Regions from separate parts of the Streptomyces sp. NPDC017940 genome, predicted to be linked through region 1. Evidence: riboswitches for the same ligand, from Rfam matches in the RefSeq annotation. Region 1 holds a riboswitch; the other holds the start of a gene.
What was found. Region 1 has a riboswitch for ZMP and ZTP ahead of ACH4DX_RS07325 (bifunctional 5,10-methylenetetrahydrofolate dehydrogenase/5,10-methenyltetrahydrofolate cyclohydrolase). Riboswitches for the same ligand answer to the same signal wherever they lie in the genome.
Positions count from the first base shown of each region.

Region 2: another riboswitch for ZMP and ZTP. It lies ahead of glyA (serine hydroxymethyltransferase); the one in region 1 lies ahead of ACH4DX_RS07325 (bifunctional 5,10-methylenetetrahydrofolate dehydrogenase/5,10-methenyltetrahydrofolate cyclohydrolase).

Region 1 is NZ_JBIRHJ010000002.1:272,345-277,431, forward strand. It holds gene ACH4DX_RS07315 (carboxylesterase/lipase family protein) at 1-1,421, opposite strand, end outside; gene ACH4DX_RS07320 (trypsin-like serine peptidase) at 1,792-2,964, shown strand; ZMP/ZTP riboswitch at 3,067-3,153, shown strand; gene ACH4DX_RS07325 (bifunctional 5,10-methylenetetrahydrofolate dehydrogenase/5,10-methenyltetrahydrofolate cyclohydrolase) at 3,244-4,080, shown strand; gene ACH4DX_RS07330 (DUF5825 family protein) at 4,132-4,785, opposite strand; gene ACH4DX_RS07335 (RiPP maturation radical SAM C-methyltransferase) at 4,857-5,087, opposite strand, start outside.
Region 2 is NZ_JBIRHJ010000003.1:632,385-637,471, forward strand. It holds gene trpS (tryptophan--tRNA ligase) at 1-698, opposite strand, end outside; gene glyA (serine hydroxymethyltransferase) at 891-2,159, opposite strand; ZMP/ZTP riboswitch at 2,201-2,291, opposite strand; gene rocD (ornithine--oxo-acid transaminase) at 2,558-3,760, shown strand; gene ACH4DX_RS12875 (BTAD domain-containing putative transcriptional regulator) at 4,022-5,087, opposite strand, start outside.

The DNA.
Region 1 (5,087 bases):
CCGTACGGGGGCCAGCCCGGGTCGCCGGTCGCGGCGAAGGCCGTCCACGCGCCCGCCATCCGCGCCGACAGGGCGGCGGCCGCGGGCGGGGGCTCCGCGCCCAGGAGCAGAGTCCCGATGTCGCTGCGCAACGTGCCGAAGACGAGCGGGACGTCGAGCCCGTGGCAGGCGCCGGGCGCGCCTCCCAACCCGGGGGCTTCATAGGTGAGTTCGTACAGGTACGCGGTGCCGGCGCCCTCGGCGTGCGCCTCGGCCAGGTGGAGGCTCGGCATGCGGAACAGCCAGTCCGAGAGGACCAGGTCGGCGAGGGCGGTGGGGTCGGCCGCGGCGGGGCCCGCGCGGTAGGCGGCCCGGCCCGCGTCGTCGGGCGCGAACCACGCGAGGGTGGCGGCGGCCTCCTCCTCCGTCACCCGGCCGAGGCGCCCCGCGAGCACGGTGAACAGGCGCGTCTCGTCCCTGGTGTGGCCGCAGAGCAGCTCCACACCGGCGCTCCGTCCCGCCCGCAGCGCCTCCCAGGGCACGCACGGCAGCACGTCACCGTCGACCACGGGGGCGAAGGGCATGCGGGCCCGCGCGGCCCGGCCCCAGCGGGGCTCGTGGCGGGAGATGCCGCCCAGCACGGTGTCGGCCGCGTCCCGGAGCGCGGCGGGGGTCGCCGCCGCCACCTCCGCGAGGGTGGGCGCGACCGCGAGCTCCGCCGCGACGGCGGACCCGATGTCCGCGGCGAGGTCCGTGCCGTAGAAGGGACCCGGCACGCTCTGTGTCACCGCCCTGCGGAAGAGTCCCGCCGCGCGGGGCATGGCGAGCAGGGCGGCGATGGCGCCCGCCCCCGCCGACTCCCCGAAGACGGTCACCCGGCCGGGCTCGCCCCCGAACGCGGCGATGTTCTCCCCCACCCAGCGCAGCGCGGCGACCTGGTCGAACAGCGCGCGGTTGGGCACCGCGCCCTCGAACTGGCCGTAGCCCTCCGCACCGACCCGGTGGTTGAACGTGACGACGACCGTGCCGCGGCGGGCGAGCTCCGTGCCGTCGTAGGCCGGTCCGTCGGAGGTGCCGATCATGTAGACACCGCCGTGTATCCACACCAGGACGGGCAGCCCGGCCCCGGCCGCCGGATCCGGCGTCCACACGTTCACCGTCAGCCAGTCCCCGGTCCCCTCGGCCAGGCCGTCGGGCTCCGCGGCCATGCCGAGCGCGAGGGACTGCGGCGGGCTCTCGCCGAAGGTGTCGGCCCGCCGTGTCCCCTCCCAGGGCGGGGCGGGCTCCGGCGGCGCCAGGCGCAGCGCACCGACCGGCGGCCGCGCGTACGGGATCCCGCGGAAGACGGCGACCTCGCTCCCCCACTGCCCTTGGAGCGTGCCGCCCTGCACGCGGACGACGGGCGGCCGCGGCGCGCCGGGCGGGGTACCGGGAGCTGTCACGTCATGGGCCCCTTTCCTGCCGGGGATTCAGCGTAGGCGGCGCAGGACCGTGACACCACGGGGCGCCAGGGGCAGTTCCCGCGGCGTGCCGGGGACGTGGGGCGGGAGCCCTGTTCGGCCGTCCGCCACGGCTCCGCCATGCGGCAGGGAGTTCCGGGTGGGGTCGCCGCGGCGCTCGGTCGGGGCGACCGGCCGCCCCACTCGCCCATCTCTGACCGGCACACGTCTCACTTTTTGTCATGTACAGACCTATCCTCAGGGGTCGTCAGTGCCCCGTACGGAGTCGGCGTCGGCCTCCCGAGCGCTCGGAGAAGCCGACGCACACCGGCACGCCCGTGCGCGGCAGCTCGCCCCCACCGAGGAGACATCTGTGTTGAAGCGCCTGTTCATGGCCGCCGCCCTCGCGGCCGCGGCCACCCTGGTACCCGCCGCGCCGACGTCGGCGGGCGACGCCGCCCCGGCACGCGCCGAGGCCTCGCCGGTCCCGGCCGTCGGCGAGGAAAGAGCCGTCGACATCGCCCTCAAGTCCGCCGGGAACCGGACACGGCACGAGATCCGGCACCCCGGAGCGGCCTACGTCAAGGTCCACTTCGCCCGCCTCGCGCTGGCGCCCGGCGACCGCCTGACGGTGGCCGACCCGGCCGGACGCGAGGTGCACACCTACCGTGCCGACCCCACCCGGGGGGCCGCACCGCGCGGCGACGCGAGTTTCACCCGGCACGGCCGTGCCGGCTTCGCCGCGATGTCCGTGGACGGGGACACCGCCGTGGTCACCCTGCACACCCGTAGGGGGCGGGATTCGGCCGCGCGCATCGACCGGTACTGGCGCGGCTACACCGGGGCGGAGATCGACGCCAGGAACCCGCGGAGCGTGTGCGGTGCCGACGGCCGCCGTGACGCGGTCTGCTACCGGACCAGCCATCCGGCGCAGTACGCGGCGTCGCGCGGGGTGGCGCGCATGCTGAAGAACGGCAACGGCTGGTGCACCGCCTGGCGCGTGGGCCGGGGCAACCACATGATGTCGAACAACCACTGCGTGAAGAACCAGGCCGAACTCGACACCATCGAGGTGCAGTTCGACTACGACTGCGCCACCTGCGGCGGCAACGACCCGCGCCCCGGCACCAAGGTCGGCGCGAAGGCCCTCCTGCGCACCTCGCCGAGCCTGGACTTCACGCTGTTCGACGTCGACGACTTCGACCGGATCACCCAGTTCGGCACGCTGTTCCTGGAGAACCGCGCGCCGGTCGCGGGCGAGGCGACCTACATAGCGGGACACGGTGACGCCAGGCCCAAGCGCATATCGATCTACGAGGAGCGCGACGGCGGCGCCCTGTGCGGGATACGGAACGCACAGCTCGGCACCGAGGACGTCGGGTACAACTGCGACACATCGGGCGGCAACTCCGGCTCCCCCGTCCTCGCCTCCTCCTCGCACAAGGTGATCGCCCTGCACTGGGGCGGCTCCTGCCCGAACAACATCGGCACCCGCATGGACAAGATCTACCCCCAGGTCCAGGACCTGATCGACAACCGCCCCTAGCCCCCTGCCCCCGTGCGCGGCCCCCGGCGGGAACACTCCGGCCGGGGGCCGCGGCGGCGGCCCGCCCGACCGCCGGGTCACAGCGCGGTGGGGCTAGAGTGGTCTGCGGGCCGTGACTGGCGCTTGGGTGGAGTACCACCGGGGAGCGGTCTGACACAGATGTCGATGCCGTGCGCCTGGGCGACTGGTCAAGCACGCCTGGAGGCGGCCATGTCCCCCACCACGTACGGCACCCCCGCGACGGTCCCCACGGCCCCCGGCTCGGGCTCGGCCCGGCTCATGGACGGCACCGCTCTGGCCCGGCGCGTCGTCGAGGAGACCGCGGCCCGCGCCGCGGAGCTCACCCGTCGCACGGGCGCCGCGCCCTGTCTCGCGACCGTCCTCGTCGGCGAGGACCCCGCATCGGTCACCTATGTGCGCATGAAGCAGAACCGCTGCACGAAGGCGGGCATCGCCTCGCGGCACCTCGCGCTGCCCGCCGCGACCACGACGGGGGAACTCGTCGACACGCTGCGGGCGCTCTCCGAGGACCCCACGGTGCACGGCATCCTGCTCCAGCACCCGGTCGGCGACCACATCGACGAGCGGGCCGCGTTCGAGGCGATCGCGCCGGAGAAGGACGTCGACGGCGTCACGCTCAGCTCGTTCGCCGCGATGAGCTTCGGCAGGCCGGGCTTCGTGTCGTGCACGCCGGGCGGCATCGTGCGGCTCCTCGACGCTCACGACGTGGACCTCTCCGGCAAGAACGCCGTCGTCGTGGGCCGCAGCGCGATCCTCGGCAGACCCGTCGGGATGCTGCTGCTCGCCCGCGACGCCACCGTCACCTACTGCCACTCCCGTACCGCGGACCTGTCCGCGCACCTGCGCGAGGCCGACGTCGTCGTCGCGGCCGTCGGCAGGCCGCGGCTGATCCGCGGCGCGGACATCAAGCCCGGCGCCGTGGTCGTCGACGCCGGATACAACGCGGGCAACGTCGGGGACGTCGACTTCGAAGGCGCCCGTGAGCGGGCCTCCCTGATCACGCCGGTCCCCGGTGGCGTGGGGCCGATGACGATCGCGGTGCTCCTGGCCCAGACGGTGGACGCGGCCGCACGGCAGCTCGGGGCGCGCGCCTAGGTGCGGGCGGCCGGCCCGGGACCTCGGGCCGCGTCCCGGGCCGGCTCCCCCTCAGATGGCGATCGACTGCTGGAGCCAGCGGCTGACGCGGTAGGGGAGCCACCAGGCGTACTCCCCCACGTCCAGGACGAGTTGCTCGGAGCGGAAGTCGTCGAGGGCGGCCTGCGGCACGGTGTCGGCGCGGGCGCCGTGGTCGAGCAGGTCCACGGCCCTCTCGTACTCGGGTTCGTCGGCGGTGAAGCGGCGCAGCTCCCCCCAGCGGCGGTCGCGGATCTGGAGGAAGCCCGGGCCCTTGCGCCACAGGCACTTGCACAGGTAGTGCCCGCGCCGCCAGGAGCGCAGCGACTCCTCGGCGCTCTTCGGGCCGAGCAGCGCGGCGGGTGGCTGGAGGTGGCTGAGCACCCGCCAGGTCTCCCCCGCGTCCGGGGCGAGCCGCAGGTCCCACTCGACCATCACGGCCCGCGCTGTCAGGTCGCGTACGAGGCTCAGGGCGTGCAGGACCGCGGCCGGTTCTTCGGTGGCGGTGAGGTCGACGGGCGCGGGCAGCCGCACCCTGCGGGCGCCGAGCTCCCACAGGCGCGCGGCCTCGCCCTTGGCAGGACCGGGCAGTGGCACCTCGCCGAGGAACATGCCGGGCAGCTCGCACGCGGCGGGGTCGTAGTCACGCCAGGCGAGGAGCGTCGGCGTGGTGAGGGTGGGGGTCATCGGACTCCTGGTGGTTCCTGGGGGGCCTGGGGTGCCTGAGGTTCCTGGGGTGCCGGGATCTCCCGGGCGGGTCAGGCCGGTTCGGGGACGGCGGCGCCCGCTTCCGCGGGTTCGGCGTGGATGTGCCGCATGAAGTCCAGGCGGAGCAGGTCCTCGTTGACCGCGGCCGGGGCGATGTGGACGTACTGACCCGCGTCCGCGAAGACGATGCCGAGGGCGAGCCAGGAGTCGAGGAGTTCCTGGACCTGCTCCTCGTCGCGGGCGGCGCCCGGCACGCGCGCGGCGGCCTTGCGGGTGAGGGC
Region 2 (5,087 bases), on a different contig from region 1:
TTGACCTTCTTCGCGGTGGCCCTCGGCTCGTCAAGGAGGTTGATGAGGCCCTTCGGCGTGGACGCCGACTTGCTCATCTTGATCGCCGGGTCCTGGAGGTCGTAGATCTTCGCCGTCTCCTTGAGGATGTACGGCGCCGGGACCCTGAACGTCTCCCCGAAGCGGCCGTTGAACCGCTCGGCCAGGTCGCGGGTCAGCTCGATGTGCTGGCGCTGGTCCTCACCGACCGGCACCTCGCCCGCCTGGTACAGCAGGATGTCGGCGACCTGGAGCACCGGGTACGTGAACAGGCCCACGGAGGCGCGGTCGGCGCCCTGCTTGGCGGCCTTGTCCTTGAACTGCGTCATCCGGCCGGCCTCACCGAAGCCCGTGAGGCAGTTCATGATCCAGGCGAGCTGGGCGTGCTCGGGCACGTGGCTCTGCACGAACAGGGTGCAGCGCTCCGGGTCGAGACCGGCGGCAAGGAGCTGGGCGGCGGCGAGCCTCGTGTTCGCGCGCAGCTCGGCGGGGTCCTGCGGGATCGTGATCGCGTGCAGGTCCACGACCATGTAGAAGGCGTCGTGGGACTCCTGGAGCGCCACCCACTGGCGGACGGCGCCCAGGTAGTTGCCGAGGTGGAACGAGCCGGCGGTGGGCTGGATCCCGGACAGGACGCGAGGACGGTCGCCGGGGAGAACGCGGGGACGATCAGAGGCCATGCTCAGCATTCTCTCAGGTGCCGCCCGTTGGTCGGGAACTGGTGCGTGACGAGCGCGGACCGGTTCGGTCCGTACGGTGCGCCGAAGGCGCGGGGACGGGTCCTGGCGCCTCCCGCGGGCCGTGGCCCGGCAGCCGCCCGGCCGGGAGTCGGTCGACGCCCGGCCGGGCCCCGGGGGCGGTGGGCCCCGGGCTCACGTCACCGGCAGGCCCGGCGCCGGGAAGGCGGCCATCAGGTCGGCCACCTCCGCGCGGATCTTCCGCAGGGCGTCCTCGTCGCCGGTTGCGGCGGCGCGGACCGCGCGGTCGATCCAGTCGGCGACGGTGTCCATGTGGGCGGTGCCGAGCCCCCGGGAGGTGAGGGAGGGGGTGCCGATGCGCACGCCGGAGGGGTCGAACGGCTTCCTCGGGTCGTAGGGGACGGTGTTGTGGTTGACGACGATCCCGGCCCGGTCCAGGGCCTTCGCGGCGACCTTGCCCGGCACGTCCTTCGGCGTGAGGTCCATCAGGACCAGGTGGTTGTCGGTGCCGCCGGAGACGAGGTCGAAGCCGCGCGCGAGCAGGGCGTCGGCGAGGGCACCGGCGTTGGCGACGACGGCGTGCGCGTAGTCGCGGAAGGAGGGCTCCGCGGCTTCGCGCAGGGCGACGGCGATGGCGGCGGTGGTCTGGTTGTGGGGGCCGCCCTGGAGGCCGGGGAACACGGCCTTGTCGATGGCCTTGGCGTGCTCCTCGCGGGCCAGGAGCATCGCGCCGCGCGGGCCCCGCAGGGTCTTGTGGGTGGTCGTGGAGACCACGTCGGCGTGCGGCACCGGCGAGGGGTGGGCGCCACCGGCGACGAGGCCCGCGATGTGGGCGATGTCGGCGACCAGGACGGCCCCCGCCTCCCTGGCGATCTCGGCGAAGGCGGCGAAGTCGATGGTGCGGGGCAGGGCGGTGCCCCCGCAGAAGATCAGCTTCGGCCGCTCCTTCAGGGCGAGTTCGCGGACGGCGTCGAAGTCGACGAGGCCGGTGTCCTGCCGTACTCCGTACTGCACGCCGCGGAACCACTTGCCGGTGGCCGAGACCCCCCAGCCGTGGGTGAGGTGGCCGCCCATGGGCAGGGCCATGCCCATGACGGTGTCGCCGGGCTCGGCGAAGGCGAGGTACACGGCGAGGTTCGCCGGTGAGCCGGAGTAGGGCTGGACGTTGGCGTGGTCGGTGCCGAACAGGGCCCTGGCGCGGTCGGCGGCCAGGCGCTCGACCTGGTCGATGTTCTGCTGGCCCTCGTAGTAGCGGCGGCCGGGATAGCCCTCGCTGTACTTGTTCTGGAGGACGGTGCCGGAGGCTTCGAGGACGGCGGCGGAGACGTAGTTCTCGCTGGGGATCAGGCGGAGCGTGTCGGCCTGGAGCCGTTCCTCGGCGTCGACCAGGGCGGCGAGTTCGGGGTCGGCGGCGGTCAGGGCGGGGTGACGGGAATGGCTCATGGCGTCCTCCGGGGCGAGCGGTGATGGTGTCCGGTCGGGTCCCGGGGTGCCCAGGCGGGCGGCACCTCGAAGGCGTTGCCTCGCACGGCTCCCTCAGGGTCGATTCCCTGTGCGCCAGTCGCCGTGCTGTCAGGGCCAGGTTAACGGTCACGCCGCTCCGGCGGCTTCCCTCGTCCAGAATGCGAGTGACGATGGGAAGGGGAGCCCGCACCGGGCCCCGCCCGGGAACCCCCGCCCGGGGGCCCCGCCCGGGGGTCCGAGCCAGAGCACCCCGCCCAGGAGTCCCAGTCCAGAGATCCAGGCCCACAATCCAGGCCCGCCGGCCCCGACCCGACGCCGGACCCATGTGTGCCGCAAGGAGCGTGCGACCCGTGCGCACCGCGAGAAACGGAGACCCCGTGTCTGCTACGGAAGAACTCATCGCCTCGGCCGAAGCGCACAGCGCGCACAACTACCACCCCCTGCCTCTCGTGGTCGCCTCGGCACAGGGCGCGTGGATGACGGACGTCGAGGGCCGCAGGTACCTCGACATGCTCGCCGGGTACTCGGCGCTCAACTTCGGACACGGCAACCCGCGCCTGATCGACGCGGCGAAGAAGCAGCTCGACCGGGTGACGCTGACGTCGCGGGCGTTCCACCACGACCGCTTCGCCGAGTTCTGTACGCGCCTCGCGGAGCTGTGCGGCAAGGAGATGGTGCTGCCGATGAACACCGGCGCGGAGGCCGTGGAGACGGCCGTGAAGACCGCCCGCAAGTGGGGGTACCGCGTCAAGGGCGTCCCCGACGGGCGCGCCAGGATCGTGGTGGCCAGGGACAACTTCCACGGCCGCACGACGACGGTCGTCAGCTTCTCCACGGACCCCGAGGCGCGCGCGGACTACGGCCCGTACACGCCGGGCTTCGACATCGTGCCGTACGGCGACCTCGCGGCGCTGCGCGCGGCGGTCACGGACGACACGGTGGCGGTGCTCCTGGAGCCGATCCAGGGCGAGGCGGGGGTGCTCGTGCCCCCGCCCGGCTACCTCCCCGGCGTACGGGAGCTGACCCGTGACCGGAATGTCCTGTTCATCGCGGACGAGATCCAGTCGGGGCTCGGCCGGACGGGCCGGACGTTCGCGTGCGAGCACGAGGGTGTGGTGCCGGACGTGTATCTGCTCGGCAAGGCGCTCGGCGGCGGGGTGGTGCCGGTGTCGGCGGTGGTGGCGGACACCGGTGTGCTCGGCGTGTTCAGGCCGGGCGAGCACGGGTCGACGTTCGGCGGCAATCCGCTGGCGTGCGCGGTGGGCCTCGAAGTGGTCGCGATGCTGGAGTCCGGCGAATTCCAGCAGCGGGCCACGGAACTCGGCGAGCACCTGCACTCCGAGCTGCACCTGCTCGTGGGCACGGGCAAGGTCACCCGGGTGCGCGGGCGCGGACTGTGGGCGGGCGTCGACATCGACCCGGCGCACGGCACCGGCCGGGAGATCTCCGAGAAGCTGATGGAGCGCGGGGTCCTGGTCAAGGACACCCACGGCTCGACGATCCGCATCGCGCCGCCCCTGGTGATCAGCAAGGAGGACCTGGACTGGGGGCTCGCCCAGCTCCGCTCGGTCCTCGCCTGACCACTGCACCGGTCCCTGCCCGACGGCTGCGTCGGTCCCTGCCCGACCGCTGCGTCGGTCCTGGCCTGACCACTGCACCGGCCTCCGCCTGACCGCCGCGTCGGTCTCCGCCTGACCACTGCGTCGGTCCCCGCCTGACCACCGCATCGGTCCCGCCTGACCACCGCATCGGCCCTCGCCCGAACACGGCACTCGATGTGCGGTGCCCATCCCGGGGTCCCAGGGCCCCGGGGTCCCGGGGTCCCGGGACCCCGGGGGCCGTCAGTGGCCGCCCGCGTGCCTCCCCGCGCCCCCGACGGGGCGCGGTACCCCAAAGGGCCGCGCCGGGGCCGCCCGGCCCGTGTCCCCCTTCTCGTACGCCGCCTCGAACGCGGTGGCGCCGATAGCGGCGCGGGAGCGGGCGGTGGCGCGGTCCACGTCGGTGCGTTCGGCCGGGGGCAGCGGGGCGCCCTCGGCCCGGCGGAGGGCCGCCGCCTCGCCGAGGAGGGCGGCGGCGGCCAGGTGCTCGCCCGCCAGGGAGCGGGCGCCCGCCAGGCCTTCGAGGGCCAGGGCCACGGCCCGGTTGTCGCCGGTGCGCCGGGCCTCTTCGAGGCCCTCGCGGTGCAGGGTCTCGGCGCGCGCGGCGTCACCGCGCTGCTCGGCGACGTAGCCGAGCTGGGCGAGGACGAGGGCGGCGCCGGAGGTGACGGCGAAGCGCCGGTTGAAGTCGAGCCAGGGCAGCAGCAGGCGTTCGGCGGTGTCCAGGTCGCCGCGGCGGCGCGCGCCGAGGGCGAGGCCCGTCTCGGCGAACTGCTGCGCGGGCCGGTGGGACTGCTGTCCGGCGAGGCGGGCGGCCCGCTCGTGGTACTCGTCGGCGCGGTCGGGGTCGCCGGTGAGCAGGGCGATGCGGCCGAGCCGGGAGAGCCTGAAGGAGACCTCGGTCCAGAGTTCGAGCTCCTCGGCGCCGCGCATGCCCTCGCGCTGGAGGCGGGCGGCCACGTCGTAGTCGGCGGTGATCTCGGCGAGCACACCGAGCAGTTCCGCGGACTGGAACTGCCCCCAGCGGTCGCCCAGCTCCTCGTACAGCGCGGCGCTGCGCTCGGCGTCGCTGCGCAGGCCCACGAGGTCGCCGCCGTAGAGGGCGCGGACCGAGCGGGTGGCGAGCGCGGCGGCCTCACCCCAGCGGTCGCCCGCCGCGCGGAACTCGGCGAGCAGCCCGTCGATGCGCCGCGCCTCCTCAGCGGACCGGTCGTGTCCGCAGCGCGCGAAGGCGAGGAGCCAGCGGGAGCGGGCGTCCGCGCCACTGGTGTCGAGACCGCGGTCCGCTCCGTGCGCGCCCCCGCCGTCT